One region of the Enterococcus sp. LJL120 genome, then DNA from elsewhere that is predicted to be linked to it. Evidence: predicted binding sites of a transcription regulator. Region 1 holds the regulator's gene; the other holds the start of a gene.
What was found. Region 1 encodes HrcA, which represses chaperone genes, less so after heat shock. Its sites were predicted from a motif close to TTAGCACTCNNNNNNNNNGAGTGCTAA; they were not measured.

Region 1 (8,150 bases):
ATTAAATCCGTCTTACGAATCCAAATTATCATACCATATTTATTAGAGAATCTGAACAGTTTCACCGCATTCTCCTAAAAATATTGGTGGCTCTTAAATAGACGAATACCAATCAAAAAGCCAAAGCAGAAGCTTTGGCTTTTCAAACAACTTAGCAGACTAGCTGCTGGTTAAACATTATTTATTGTCACCGTCAACTTCTTCAAAATCTGCATCGACAACATCATCAGCGCCGCCTTGAGCTGCTTCTGGGTCAGCTTCTGCTTGTTGTTGTGCTGCTTGTTCATAAAGTTTTACTGATAGATTTTGCACGATTTCGTTTAGCGCATCCCGTTTAGTCTTCATTTCTTCAATGTTGTTCGCTTCAACGGCTGCTTTCAATTCATCACGGGCATCTTCCGCTTTTTTGACTTCGTCAGCATCGACTTTGCCTTCAAGCTCCTTCAATGTTTTATCGACTGTGAATAACAAAGCATCGACATCGTTACGTAAATCAACTTCTTCTTTACGAGCTTTATCAGCATCAGCATTTGCTTCAGCATCTTTAACCATCCGTTCGATTTCATCATCAGATAAGCCTGAAGAAGATTTAATCGTGATTGTTTGTTCTTTTTGCGTGCCTAAGTCCTTCGCAGAAACATTTACGATACCATTTTTATCGATATCAAATGAAACTTCGATTTGTGGAATACCACGAGGTGCTGGTGGAATATCCGTTAATTGGAAGCGTCCTAAAGTTTTGTTGTCTGCTGCCATTGGCCGTTCACCCTGCAGGACATGAATATCAACTGCTGGTTGGTTGTCAGCCGCTGTTGAGAAGACTTGTGATTTACTTGTTGGGATTGTTGTATTTCTGTCAATTAATTTAGTGAAGACGCCACCCATTGTTTCAATACCTAATGATAATGGAGTTACGTCTAATAAAACGACATCCTTCACATCACCAGTGATGACACCACCTTGAATGGCAGCCCCCATCGCAACTACTTCATCTGGGTTCACTGATTTATTTGGTTCTTTATTCGTTTCTTTGCGGACTGCTTCAACCACTGCTGGAATCCGAGTTGAACCACCAACCAAAATTACTTCATCAATTTCAGATTGAGATAAGCCAGCATCTTTTAAAGCTTGGCGTACTGGTACTTTGGTTCTTTCAACTAAATCTAAAGTTAATTCATCAAATTTAGCGCGGGTTAAAGTCATTTCCAAGTGCAAAGGTCCAGCGTCGCCAGCTGTGATAAATGGCAAGCTGATTTGTGTGCTAGTCACACCAGATAAATCTTTTTTAGCTTTTTCAGCAGCGTCTTTTAACCGTTGTAAAGCCATTTTATCTTTGCCTAAGTCAATACCGTTTTCTTTTTTGAATTCTGCAACCATGTGGTCGATAATTTTGTTATCAAAGTCATCCCCACCTAGGTGATTGTCACCGGCAGTTGATAATACATCAAAGACGCCATCGCCTAATTCAAGAATGGAAACGTCAAAGGTACCACCACCAAGGTCAAAGACTAAGATTTTTTCATCTTTATCTGTTTTATCTAAACCATAAGCTAAAGCGGCTGCTGTTGGTTCATTGACAATCCGTTCAACTTCTAAACCGGCAATTTTACCAGCGTCTTTCGTTGCTTGACGTTGGGCATCGTTGAAGTATGCAGGAACAGTAATAACAGCTTTTTCAACTTTTTCCCCTAAGTAATCTTCAGCAAAACCTTTGATATATTGTAAAATCATTGCTGAAATTTCTTGTGGTGTATAAGATTTGCCTTCTGCTTCGACTTTGTAGCCAGCTTCACCCATATGACGTTTGATAGAAGCAATTGTGTTGGGATTAGTCACTGCTTGACGTTTTGCTACTTCACCTACTTGAATTTCACCATTTTTAAATGAAACAACAGATGGTGTTGTGCGGTTGCCTTCTGGGTTGGCGATAATTTTTGCTTCGCCGCCTTCAAGAACTGCAACTGCTGAGTTTGTTGTACCTAAGTCAATACCGATAATTTTACTCATAATTAATTTCTCCTCACTGTAACTTTTTTATCTTTTATTTTTAGAATAGCTTTTTTATTGAGCCACAATAACCATCGCTGGTCTTAACACGCGGTCATGTAATTTATAGCCCTTTTGCAAAACTTCAACAACCGTTTCGCTTGGAGCGTCATCATTGGCTGGAATCGTTTGGACAGCTTGATGTAAATTAGGATCAAAGGTTTCTCCCATTGCAGAAATTTCTTCGATGCCTTCTTCCTTCAAAGCAACTTGCAAACTTTCCAAAACCATCATAATGCCTTTTTTCAAACTGGCACCCTGTTCATCATCCACTTCAATTGCCAAAGCCCGCTCCAAATTATCTAGAGATGGCAAGACTTTTTTTGCTAAGTCTTGGGAACGATATTTTTGCATCGTTTCTCTTTCACTGCGATTGCGGTTGGTGATATTGGCGATTTCCGCCCGAGCTCTTAAAAACTTATCCTCCATATCAGAAAAATCAGCATTTAATTTTTCCAGCTCTGTTAAAACTTCGACTTCTTCGACTAATTCTTGATTGGCATCCGCTTCTTCAAGATTTTCAGGTTGCTCTTTTAATTCTTCGTCTTTTTCTGCCATCGTATAAACTTCCCTTCTATTCATTGGTTAACCGTCTAATTCCCGGTAGTAATCCTCCAAACGATCGGCAAGTTCTTGGCGGAACACATCCACTAAGCCGAACATTTTCGAATAAGGCATGCTCGTCGGTCCTAATAATGCAATCATGCCCCGACCGTGACCTTGAATATCATAGGTCGCTTGAATCAGACTTAGATTGTCTAATAAATTATTCCCGATTTCAGAACCAATTTTTATTGAAATCCCACCCTCTGCTGGTACAAAGAGCTGACTCAATTCATCCGAATCCTTCATAAATGAATAGGCTGATTTAAATTCTGTCAAATCTTGACTAGGATTAAAATCTAACAAATTCATTCGACCGCTCACGTAAACTTTTTCTTCAAAGGCTTGGCCTAGCATACTATTAAATAAACTGACCAATCCGTCCGTCGTTTGGAAATACTTGTGAAGAATCATCGGAATTTCTGTCCGCAACCGATGGTAAACTGTCAACAAAGGTTCGCCGACTAATTTATCATTGATAATTCGAACAATTTTTTCTAAATCCTCACCGGTAACTCCTTCAGGAATTTTGAAAATTTGGTTTTCGACATTGCCTTTGTCCGTCACAATCAAAGCAATGACTTGGCGATCATTTAAAGGGACAATCCGAAAACCGGTCAATTTCCTTTCCTTAACTTCAGGACCTAAAGAAAATGCCGTGTAGCTGGTCAATTGGGCTAGAACCTCAGCAGAGCCTTCAATGATTTCATTAATTTCGTGAAATTCCTTTTTAAAGGATTGACGAATTTTCAAGACATCATTGTTGGCAATTTGAGTCGGTTCCAACAAATAATCCACATAATAACGATAACCGGCTAAGGAAGGAATTCTTCCTGAAGATGAATGGGTCTTTTGTAATAACCCATGCTCCTCCAACGCCTTCATATCATTGCGAATTGTTGCAGAACTGGCTGAGATGCCCTCCTCCATCAACTTTTTCGAGCCGACGGGTAATCCAGTTTCGGTATAATTCTGAATGATGAGCCGTAAGATATTTTTTTGTCTGTCTGTTAACATCTCAATCACCTTCATCATTTGTTTTAGCACTCTTAACTATCAAGTGCTAACACAAGTATTAATATACCATATTCTCCAGAGAAGTCAAGGAAAACGATGCAAAAATTAGCACTTGTTTTATCCGAGTGCTAATTGCTTTTTTTCAGATAATTTCAATCATTGGAAAAGTTTCTTCTATATTAAGTCTAAATAAAGTATGGTACTATTTACAAAGAAATTGAACCACGAGGAGTCCAAACGATGGAAACAAAAAAAATTTTACAACCGGTCTCAGCCTATTTACACATTCCTTTTTGCGAGCATATTTGCTATTACTGTGACTTTAATAAAGTTTTTCTAGAAGGTCAGCCGGTTGATGAATATATTGAAGCATTACTAAAAGAAATTCAATTGACGAAAGAGCGTTTCCCAGTTGAAGAAATGGCTACTCTCTATATTGGTGGTGGAACGCCTACCTCCCTCTCTGCAAAACAATTGGATCGCTTATTAGCCGGCGTGAGGGAGCTGCTGCCCTTCAATGATCAAAATGAATTTACCGTTGAAGCTAATCCCGGTGATTTAACTCAAGAAAAATTACAGGTAATGAAAAATTACGGAGTAAACCGTTTATCAATGGGCGTACAAACCTTTGATGATAAATTACTGAAAAAAATTGGTCGCAAACACACCGCTGCCGATGTCTATGAAACGATGGCCTTTTTAGAAAAGGAAAATTTTGAAAATGTTAGCATCGATTTGATTTATGCGCTGCCGGGACAAACCTTGGCAAGCTTTCGTGATACCTTACAGCGGGCAATTGAATTGGATTTGCCCCATTACTCGTTGTATTCTTTAATTTTAGAAAATAAAACCATGTTTATGAATTGGGTGCGGCAAGGTCGGTTGGAATTACCAGATCAAGATATTGAAAGCCAGATGTTTGCTGAAACCATTGAACTGATGGCAACTGGCAATCGGCAACAATACGAGGTCAGTAATTTTGCAATTCCCGGCAAGGAAAGCCAACATAACTTAGTTTATTGGAACAACGAACATTATTTCGGTCTGGGGGCAGGTGCTAGTGGTTATCTCGGCAATATCCGCTATAAAAATCATGGCCCAATTCAGCATTATTTAGCGCCTTTACGAGACAATCAGCTACCGATTCGTGAAGAAGAAAAATTGAGCCGCAATAACCAGATGGAAGAAGAAATGTTTTTAGGGTTGCGAAAACGCCAAGGCATTTCGCCTGCTCATTTTGCTGAAAAATTTCAAGTGTCATTAGATTCAGTTTATGGACTGGTCATTGAAGAATTAATTCAAGAAAATTTATTAGTGCAACAAGAAGATTATCTGGCTCTAACAGAGGAAGGCTTATTTTTGGGAAATGATGTCTTTGAGCGGTTCCTGTTAGACGATTAAATACAATCAAAACAATTGACTTATAGCCCACTCTAAGTTTTATACTTAATTTGTAACTAAAATTGAAAGTAGGGATTTATATGACAGTCTTAACAGAAAATTTTCGTTTAGCCAATGGAAACCTAATTCCGAAACTGGCTTTAGGCACTTGGCAATCCAGTGTAGCGGAAGCCTATGAAGCTTCCAAAATTGCCTTAGCAAACGGTTATCGCCACATTGATACAGCGGCGGCTTACCACAATGAAGACGCAGTCGGTAAAGCGGTAAGGGAATCTGGTTTACCAAGGGAAGAAGTTTACATCACTACTAAAGTACCAGCTGAATTAAAAACCTATCAAGAAGCTGTGAAAAGCATTGATAATTCTTTAAAGGAATTGGACCTTGGTTATATTGACTTGATTTTGATTCATGCCCCTCGCCCCTGGTCTTTGATGCGGGACAGTGGCGGCAATGATTTTAAAAAAGAAAATTTAGAGGTCTGGCGGGCTTTAGAAGAAGCTTACACAGATGGCAAAGTCAAAGCAATCGGCGTTTCCAACTTTAGCATTGATGATTTGCAAAATATTTTTGACCACGGTACGATGAAGCCAATGGCCAATCAATTTATCTATCATATTGGTCGAACTGATGACCAACTGGTTGCTTTTTGCCAAGACAATGATGTCCTAGTTGAAGGCTACTCACCGATTGGCACTGGCCGTTTATTGGGCAATACCGAATTACAAGCTATTGCTGATAAGTATGACAAGAGTATTCCTCAGTTAGCGATCCGTTACCTACTGGAAAAAAATATCTTACCATTACCAAAATCAGTCCACGAAAAATATATTATCGACAATGCCAAAGTCGATTTTGAAATCACCCCTGAGGATATGGCAACATTAGATAATTTTTAAAAAAAGGTTACAACATAATTAGTTTGACAAAAATTTTTCGACTTCCCTTGTAGATTTGCGGTTAGCAATTCTTTACCGCAAATTTACAAGCGAAGCAGCCTTGACTGGACTGCTTCGAAAAATTCTTGCTTACTTTATGTTGTAACCTTTTTTATGCGTTAACAATTTGTTCTTGTACGTATGTGCTATATAGGGGATGGCTGACTATTAATTCTGCATGAGTGCCATGTCCCGTGACTTGGCCTTTTTCAATGAAATAGATTTGGTCAGCATCCACAATGGTAGACAAGCGATGGGCAATTACTAAAGTGGTGCGCCCCTCCATCAAGGAATCTAATGCGCGTTGAACTTTTTCTTCAGACTGAGAATCTAAACTGGCAGTCGCTTCATCCAACATCAATATTTTGGGATTTCGCAAAAAGGCTCGGGCGATGGCAATCCGTTGTTTTTGACCACCAGATAATTTGACGCCTCGTTCGCCAATTTCTGTTTCCAATTGGTCAGGAAAATCTTTGACAAATTGATCGGCATAGGCTAGCTCTAGGCCCCGCCATAATTCCTCTTCTGGCAATTCCTTGTCTAAGCCATATTGTAAATTATCGCGAATACTGCCGGCAAAAACCGCACTGTCTTGAGAAACATAACCAATTTGCGAGCGCCAATCCGCTAAGTCAAGGGCTGCCACATTTTCATCACCGATTAAAATTGCCCCACTGGTGGGTTGATAAAAACGTTCCAATAAAGCAAAAATCGTCGACTTACCGCCGCCACTCGGTCCTGCAAAAGCCACCACGGTATTGGGCTTGGCTTCAAAGGAAATATTTTCTAAAACCGGATGCAGTGCATCATACGAAAAGGATAACTCTCTGACTTGCAATTTTTGACCAACCACATCAAAATCTTCACCCGCACCGACTGGTTCTAACGGCGTGTGTAAAATTTGTTCAATTCTTTGCGTGGCCCCCATAGCTTTTTGCAATTGCGAAAAGAATAAGGCAAAACTAGTGGCTGACGCAATAATATTAAAAAGATACAGTAAAAATGCCACCAGTTCACCACTGGTTAAAGTGCCGGCCTGTACTCTGACCGCTCCATAACCAAGAATTCCGACAAACAGCCCCAACATCACAGTCATCATAATCGGTTGCAAAACGGCTTCTATCTTGGCATCTTTAATCCCTAATTTAAAAATTTTATCAATAAAACGACGACCGCTATGTTCTTCATAGGTTTCGCCATTACTGGATTTAATTAGACGAATTTCCGATAATTTTTCACTGGCCTCGCCATTAAACTCAGCTGTGGCTGCTTGTAATTGCCGGCCGATTTTTGACATCATCCGGCCAATAGGCAACATAATTAAGGCGATTAGCGGAACTGCGGTAAAAATTAAAGCCGCCATTTTCCAATCCATCCAGACTAAAATAATTAACGAGCCCACCAATTGAATGCCACCAGTGATAAAACTGGGAAATTGAGAGGTCACTAAATCTTTGATAACGGAAGTGTCATTAACTAAGCGAGAGCTACTCTCACCGGATTTATTTTCATCGAAATAACCTACGGGTAAGTGCAACAGGTGGTCCCACAAATTTTCCCGCAATTTTTTGACGGATTCTTCCCCGACATAACGGAGGAAAAAGCCTCCCAAAGTCCCAAAGCCTAACTGAGCAACAAAGGCCAGCAAAAGTGTCACCAGCATTTTCGTATCAATTCTGGTTAAGACACTGGTATCGACCAAACCCTTTGTTAGCTGGGGTACGATTAGACTGGCACCGGAAGTTACCAAACTCAAGAGCATCCCCAGCAGAAATAAAGATTTTCGTGGGTTGACACTGTTAATAAATTTTAAAAAATCACCAATTTTAATGACTTTTTCCTTTGGCATTTCTTCATTTACGACGGTTCCTCTGTCTGCCATTTTACTTATCCTCCTAGTCAGTCAAGCGGATCGCCGCTTGATTTGAAACTGCACATTAAAGCCTAAAAATAATTTTTTAATCGTGAGATATTCATACCAAAATGAATTTTGAATCAGCTGATAGACTGCCTAATTTCAATCATCGAAGTAATTTCCGTTACAACAATTAGTTAGTCTTAAACTAATCTCCAATAGCCGAAAAAAAATTTTAAGGATTCAATCACAGTTTTAGTTAAAATTTTTAAAAATCTTGCCACTCGTCTTCG
Region 2 (8,150 bases), on a different contig from region 1:
TATTGCAGCATCAAAAGATTGCCATTGTCGCCGTAAGTGTTAAGTAAATTCCCATAGAGATGGGCGAGGTTTAATTGATAATCAGCCACGGTCCATTCCTCCTTTTATATAACCTTTTTGAGCTAGCTCTTTGCGCAGCTGTAAAACAGCGGTGTAGGTCGCTAAAATATAAACATGTTCAGTTGGTAATTGTTTAATATCTTCAATGACTTGGCTTAAGGATTCTTCTTCCTTAATTTTTTCTTCTGGCAGCCCGGCAACTTTTAAGCGCAGCGCCATATCATGATGGCGGTCGCCCCCTGCAATAATTTCTGGAATGTTGCGCTTAGCCAGCGCCTCATAATCGCCATCCCAAATCCAGCTGACATCAATCCCGTCTGCATAATTGGCATTTAATAAAGAGACGAGGGAGAAATCATAAGGTGCTAAATTAATCATATCAATCACTTGGTTTAAGCCGACCGGATTTTTAACTAAGACCAATGTGCAGTGTTTGCCTTCAATCGTAAATTCCTCTTGACGGCCAAAAACTTTTTCATCATAGCCTAAACCTTGACGAATTTTTTCCGGTGCCACGTTATAATATTCGGCCACAGCTGTTGCGGCAAGAGCGTTGTAGACGTTATAAAGGCCACCGACTTCAATACCGTATTGTTCATCATCAATCACAAAATCAGCCGAAACATTATCCATCGCAGTCATTTTTGTTAATTGATAATCCAGCTCAGGACGATGGAAGCCACAGTTCGGGCAATAATATTTGCCGAGATTAGCGTAGGTAATCATTTTATAATGCAAAATGTGATGGCAGGTAGGGCATAAAACACCATCGGTATTGTAGTGGGCCATCTGTTCTTGATCAGGCTCGTGATTAAAGCCATAATATTTGCGGGGATTAACAGTTGCCACTGAATTAAAAATGGGCGAGTCGCCGTTTGCTAAAATCGGCGCTGTCGGTGATTTTGCCGCCCCTTCGACAATTAAGCGATAAGTCGTATAGATTTCGCCGTAGCGGTCCATCTGGTCTCTAAAAATATTCGTGAAGACAAAGAGCTCCGGTTTAATGTATTCAGTGACCTTTGCTAGGCTGGCTTCGTCGATTTCTAAAACGGCGAATTTTTCACCCTTTTGCTTTTTCGCATTTAAGAAGGTGGAGACAATTCCTTGGGCCATGTTGGCACCGGTAGGATTGGTTAAAACCTCAGGGAACTGCTGTTTTAAAATATTTACAGTCAAGGCAGTGGTTAAAGTTTTGCCATTGGTGCCGGTGACTACCACGACTTGATAATCCTTTGATAAACTATTTAAAACATCAGGGTCAATCGTCAAAGCTAATTTCCCCGGAAAGCTGGAACCGCCTTTGAAAAAAGTTTTTAAAACCCATTGCGAGGACTTTCCAGCAGCGATTGCCAGCTGACTGCGTAGACTCATAGTGTTCCCTCCATCAAACTTTCATAAATTCAACTTATCTTACCACATTCATTTCAAAAACTTAAATGCTCTTTCTCTAGCTTAAGAAAAAGCAAAAAAATCATGACCGGCTTAACCGATAATGATTTTTTCTTGAGGATATTTGTAGCCACTGTCTCGGCGTTCCTTCGGGATAAATAACAAAAGGGTATAGAGCATACCGATTCGACCGATAAACATCAAAAGCGCGATGACTAATTTTCCCGTCATGCTTAATTCTGCGGTGATGCCCATTGAAAGACCGGTCGTCCCAAAAGCGGAGGCAACCTCAACAATGATGGCAATTAATGATTGTTCTTCGGTGGCGGTTAAAAACAAGACGCAACCAAAACACATGCCCAAAGAAAGCATAAAGACGACCATTGATTTGCGGACATCATCATCGGGAATTTGGCGGCCAAAGGCATTGACATTTTTTTCTCCCCGTAGAAAAGAGATAATGTACAGTCCTAAGATGGCGACTGTCGTGGTTCGAATACCACCGCCGACAGAACTAGGCGAACAGCCGACAAACATCAAAAGTGAGAAGAAAATCAAAGTGGTCACTTGAAAATCACTTAAAGGATTAATTTGCAGGCCGGCATTACGGGTGGTCATCGAATAAAACATCGAAGTCATCCACTGCTCTATCGGCCCCTTGTCTAAGAAGAAATGGTCTTTTTCTAATAAGAAAATCGCAATGGTGCCGGCAATAAATAAGACAAAAAAGGCCAGAACGGCTAATTTGGTGAACAAAGAAAAACGAAACGGAATCGGTGTCGGCTGCTTTTTATAAGCCAGCCACTCGCGAAACTCCATAAGAACAGGAAAGCCAATGCCGCCGATAAAAATTAAAAACATAATAATACTTAAAAAGAAATAATCGTGGGCAAAGGGAGTAATCGATTCTCCTGTGACATCAAAGCCGGAGTTGGTGACGGCTGAGATGGCTTGATAAAAGCCATAGAAGACTGCATCCCAAAAATTTCGGTAATAGCCTCTAAAGTAGAAATACAACGAAAAAATGCCACCGAAAATAACTTGGAAAAAGACAATAATCCCAAAGGTGATGCGAATCAGACGGACAATGCCGCTAAGCTTGGTTTGGTTCATATCGGTCATAATCAGCTGCCGTTGCTTTAAGGATATTCGGCGTTTGGAGACGATAAAGAAAAACGTCGAAATCATCATAATTCCTAGCCCACCGATTTGAAAAAGGACTTCTAAGAGGACTACACCATTTTGATTGAAAACATCGTTAATATTAAAGGTGGTCAAACCGGTCACGCTGACGGTGCTGACCGCCATGAAAAACATGTCAATAAAGGGCTGGTGACTGTCCGGTTCCCGAAAAATCGGCAGGTAAAATAAGAGCAGGGATAACAAGGTCATCACCACATAATACATCACAATTATTTGGATGGAGGTAAAATGTTTGGCCGAAAAAAGCTTTAAGGCCCGTTGTTTTTTGCGAATAAAAGTCGTTACACTCATCTTTAAACTCCTTGCAGGTTCTTGTCACCAGTATAACAGATTTAATAAAAAAATTTAGGGGAACACCGCAACAACGAAATAAGTCGAATTGTTTCAAAAAAATGCCTGAATGCGCTAGTATTTAATTGTGACAAGAAGAATTTCATTATAAGAATTTTTCTTAATATGATTAAAAAAATAAAAAGGGGTTTGAGAAACATGAGAAAATTTAATTTAGGTTATTTCATTTTGGGATTATTATTTATCTTCATCTCCATTATTTCCTTTAGAGATCCCGCTAGTAATTTAGTGGCTTTGGTGGTCTTTTTTGCGGTGATGGCAATCTTGAAGGGGATTTTTGAAATTGCGATTCGCCGGCCGCTGCAAAATACTACTGGCGGTAAAGGAACTTTCGTATTAGTGATGGGGATTATCGATATTATTTTAGGAATCTTCCTTTTGTTCAACATGTCAGCCGGCGTATTGGCTTTGCCAATTATTTTCGCTATTTGGTTTATTATTGATTCCATCGGTGAATTGATGATTTCCAGTGCCTTTAAAGAAGTCAGCACCGGATACTACTGGTTTATGGTAATTGTCAACATCTTGGGAATTATTTTAGGCTTTATCTTACTCTTTAATCCGCTATCAGCTGCCTTGACGCTAGCCTTTTTAGTCGGAATTTACTTTATGATTACCGGCATTACTTATCTAGTGGCGGCCTTTTAATCGATAACAGCGCAAATCTTCAGCAGGGATGTTACAATCCTTGTTGAAGGTTTTTTTATTTTAAAATAGATTTAAATTAGATAAGGAGCGGTTTTATGAAAACTATTTTAGTCATCGGCAGTTCCTCAACGGATTTTATCGTCACCACCAAACAATTGCCAGCAAGCGGTGAAACAGTTTTTGGAGAAGCTTTTGCTACCCGCTTTGGCGGCAAGGGAGCTAATCAAGCGGTGGCCGCCAGTCGTCTGGGGGTAGCGGTCACTATGATTGGTAGTGTCGGCGCAGATTCCTTTGGAGAAAAAATCACTGAAAATCTGCAGGCCAATCAAGTGGATGTCCAACATTTTAAGCAAACAGCCCAGCAGTCTTCTGGTTCGGCGCATATCACCCTTTATGAAGGGGATAACCGAATTATCGTCGTGCCAGCTGCCAATAATTTATTGACGGTAGCCTATTTGAAACAATACAGTTCGGTGCTCAGCACAGCTGATTTTGTTATCTTGCAAAATGAAATTCCCCAAGAAAGTAATCTTTGGGTGATTGATTTTTGTGCAGAAAAGGCAATCCCTTTACTGTATAATCCTGCACCGGCTCGAGAAATTTCTGCTGTGGCTTTAGCAAAAACGACTTACTTTACACCGAACGAGCAAGAAGTGCAGCAATTATTTCCGAAAAATAGTTTGTCAGAAAGTTTACGACAATTCCCCAATCAATTAATTGTCACACTGGGGAAAAAAGGGGCAATCTTTTTTGATGGGGAAGAAGAAATTACAGTGCCAGCTTTTGCGACAGAAGCTGTCGACACAACAGGGGCCGGCGATACTTTTAATGGGGCTTTTGCCGTGGGAATCTTGCGGGGCTTACCGATTGCCGAGGCAATTCGCTTGGGCAATTTAGCTGCCAGTTTTTCGGTCCAAGGATTTGGAGCCCAAGGTGGGATGCCGACCCTTGCGGATTTAAAAACTTCTGCTGATTTTACTTTTAAGTTTTAAGGGAAAGTGCCATCTAAAGCACAAAAAACTGCCGATTCGGATTGTAGCTAAACTAGCTTAATCCAAAATTGGCAGTTTTTTCGTGGAGATAATCGGCAGAAAAATTAGTTTACAACGGTCCATTCATTGATGCTCTTGCCGTTTTTATCGAGTAATTCTAACCAGCTATTGGTGCCGCCGAAATATAAAAAGAGGCCGACTTCACTGACACTTTTTAAAATAATATCTTCAGTTGTTGTAAAATCTTTAAACTGGTGCTGATGTTCCTGCCGTAACTGCTCGCCAAACCGAGCGGAAAAGCCCAACGAACCATCTTTATTTAATGGCGCTTGTGGCAGCATTTTAGCGCCGGCTTTAATCAGCATTTCATTGCGCTTAATCCAGAAAACTTTTGCTTGTGCATCTGGTCGGTCAACAGAAAATTCAATTTCACTAACTTCCTTCGTCCATTTATGGCGGGGCTTACCACCCTTTGCTTTGCTGGGCTTTTCCTCAGCGGCTTGTGGACGGGTCAGAGGATAGCCAAAGCGTTCCAAAATCAAAAAGCTGTCTGCGAAAGCGGGGATAATAATTTTTTCGATATTTTCCGGCAGAGCTGTCTTTTTCAATTTCGCAGCATAGGGCTGGCCAGCAGTATGCAGCACATTATTTAAATAAGTGCTGTAATAATCTTTTTCTGTTTCTAAAGGGAAATCCAAATAAATTAATTGGTCAAAGGGAACATCTGGATCTTCAAAGGCATTCGTGGTAGCTAAGGCCACAACTTTTCCAGCATTTAAAAAGAAAAGAAAACCAGAATCATGTTCGCTTTGAAAAGAAAAGCCCATATTTTTAGCATCAGCAGCAACTGGCTTGGTAATAAAAATGGTTAAATCATTGGGTCCAAAAATTTCAGTGTAAGCTTCGTATAAATTCACTTTTAGTTCATGCAATAAATTATTTGTTAAAAAGTCCATTGTAAAGCCTCCTTCAGTTAACTGTATCAGTTACTTTCTATTAAACCTCTTTTCAATTTTCTTGTCATGTTTGCGGATTAAAATTTTTTTGTTTTGAGTTAGCACTCTCTTGACAAGAGTGCTAATCAGCAGTACAATATAAACATCAGGAAAGGTCAAAGATAACTTTCCCCTTGAAAATTATGCCAGATTTTTAAGGTTCTAAATAATTTTAGAGAAAGAAGATGGAGACTATGGCAAACTTAACAACAAGAAACAATAATTGGATGTCAATGGGAGATAACTTTTTTGATAATTTTTTTCCAAATAATCTTAGAGCAGATGAATTCAAAGTCGATATTAAAGAAACTGAAACTGCTTATGAAGTTAAGGCGGATTTACCCGGCTTTGACAAGGAAAATTTGAATGTTGTTTACGATGACAATATTTTAACTATTGATGCCAAGCGAGACAATACAGTTGAAGATAAGGATGAAGACGGCAATTTCTTAAGACGCGAACGTAGCAGCCAATCCTTCCGTCGGCAATTTATGCTAAAGGGCATCGACGAAGATAAAATAACTGCTAACTTTAAAGACGGCGTTCTGCATTTAGAATTAGCTAAAGCAGCAACTAATGATAAAGACCGTAAACGGATTGAAATTAATTAAAAATTTTAAGTCATAGAGCCTAAATATTTTCTGGGTTCTGTGGCTTTTTTTTGTTGTTTCTAGCCAATCTGATAAGTAGGGAAGATTTCAGGTGTCTACAGAGAGTTTATGCCAGCGGAATAATTATCATGTTTTTTTTCGAATCTTATTGAGGGGTTTAATTATTTGCAATCTACAACAAAACAAGCAAAAGTGGTATAACAGCGATAGTTGCAAACTGTCTAGGTTTGCAAAAATGTTGAGGTTGGGTGAGAATAAATGGGCAGAAAAATCTAGATTAGGCACCGAAATAAACTTAACGAAGAAGCGAGGCAGACAATGGAAATCATTTTAATTCGTCATGGAGAATCCCTTTTTAATCAAGCCAATCGGTCGACTGAGACTGGCCGCTTTTTTTCAGGTCAAAGCGATGTTCCCCTTACAGACAAGGGTCGTCAGCAAGCACACGAACTCAGTAGATTAGCAATTTTTTCAGGGGTTGATCAAGTGTATGCTTCTCCCCTTAGCCGAGCGTATGAGACCGCCAGATTGGCAACAGGCCGGCAGGACATTATTTTAGATAAGCGGCTAAAGAAGCGATCATTAGGAATGCTTGATGGGAAAAACATCACGGATTTGCCGCAAGGGCATGATTTTTTGCAAAACCAATCACTTGGCCATAGTTTTACTGATAGGACGCCAGGCGGAGAAAATTATGCTGATGTTGAAAAGCGGGTCGGCGAATTTCTTAAGGAACTGACAAAAAACTTGGCAGCTAACAAAGTAGCGATTTTCTCCCATTATGTTGCAATCCGTCTGATGATAAAATTGTTACTAAATTTGGATGAGGAACAAACTTTGACATTAAAAATCAAAAATAGTTACCCTATGTCTTTTAGAGGCGAATCACTGGGAAATTTTATTGGTGATTTTGATTAATAACGCTCTCACTTAGCAAAAATTACTTTTGATGGAAATTTAATATGCAGGTGTAAAAAGAAATTGTCAAAACTAAATTTTTCTTCAAAAAGTCAGTAGTTTAAAAGAACTAGCTTTCGTTTAGGCACATATCTGTTGATATTTAATGGGAATTGATAGTAAAATATGGCTATTAATCTAAAAATAAAATGTCAAAGTTTTACGTTTGGGGAAAAACAGGTGGAGAAGTGAAAAATTTAGGGAAATTTTTGTTGGCAGTCACAGTCTTTTTAGAAATTAGTTTTTTTAATCCAGCATCAGGGGAAGCGGCAGCAACCGATAGTACACCGATGTATCGGATGTACAATCCCAATTCCGGTGAGCATTTCTATACGGAAAATCGTTTTGAACGAAATGATTTACAAAGTGTCGGCTGGAATTATGAGGGAATCGGCTGGTATGCACCGGTAACAGGTAATCCGGTTTATCGTTTGTACAATCCGTATAATGGTGATCACCATTATACTTTAAGTGCTACTGAGCGGGATAATCTGGTGAAAATCGGCTGGCGAAATGAAGGCATTGGCTGGTATTCAGACCCGAATCAAAGTGTACCATTGTACCGAGCTTTTAATCCGAACGTTAATACCGGCAGTCATAACTACGCAATTACTTGGACTGAGCAAGAGAGCCTCATTAATCGAGGATGGCATAATGAAGGGATTGGTTGGTACGGTGTGGAGGCAGAAAGTTTTCAAACGACTTATGTCAATCATCGGGGCAACACTTATAGTGCTCCAGAAAATTCCCTGCCAGCTTTTCGGCAAGCTAATGCTCCAGCGGTTGAAACGGATTTAAAATTGACGAAGGATCGTCAATGGGTTTTGATGCACGATGATACCCTTGATCGCATGACCAATGGCACTGGTGCAGTTAGCGATTATACCTTGGCTGAATTGAGCAATTTTAAAATTGACCAAGGGGCGAATGTCGGCAGTTATTCA

Region 2: ACYSNU_RS07250 (Hsp20/alpha crystallin family protein) is a predicted target of HrcA. The motif match lies at 5,698-5,724, and genes of this name have one in related genera.

The regions. Positions count from the first base shown of each region.
Region 1 is NZ_JBTXLV010000004.1:255,578-263,727, forward strand. Features, by position in the region: gene dnaK (molecular chaperone DnaK) at 178-2,007, opposite strand; gene grpE (nucleotide exchange factor GrpE) at 2,062-2,604, opposite strand; gene hrcA (heat-inducible transcriptional repressor HrcA) at 2,632-3,666, opposite strand; gene hemW (radical SAM family heme chaperone HemW) at 3,907-5,067, shown strand; gene ACYSNU_RS08670 (aldo/keto reductase family protein) at 5,148-5,963, shown strand; gene ACYSNU_RS08675 (ABC transporter ATP-binding protein) at 6,115-7,851, opposite strand; gene ACYSNU_RS08680 (MarR family transcriptional regulator) at 8,126-8,150, opposite strand, start outside.
Region 2 is NZ_JBTXLV010000003.1:413,855-422,004, forward strand. Features, by position in the region: gene ACYSNU_RS07220 (type 1 glutamine amidotransferase) at 1-89, opposite strand, end outside; gene ACYSNU_RS07225 (MurT ligase domain-containing protein) at 82-1,431, opposite strand; gene ACYSNU_RS07230 (TrkH family potassium uptake protein) at 1,543-2,943, opposite strand; gene ACYSNU_RS07235 (HdeD family acid-resistance protein) at 3,142-3,651, shown strand; gene rbsK (ribokinase) at 3,747-4,643, shown strand; gene ACYSNU_RS07245 (hypothetical protein) at 4,748-5,599, opposite strand; gene ACYSNU_RS07250 (Hsp20/alpha crystallin family protein) at 5,833-6,249, shown strand; gene ACYSNU_RS07255 (histidine phosphatase family protein) at 6,568-7,167, shown strand; gene ACYSNU_RS07260 (glycerophosphodiester phosphodiesterase family protein) at 7,395-8,150, shown strand, end outside.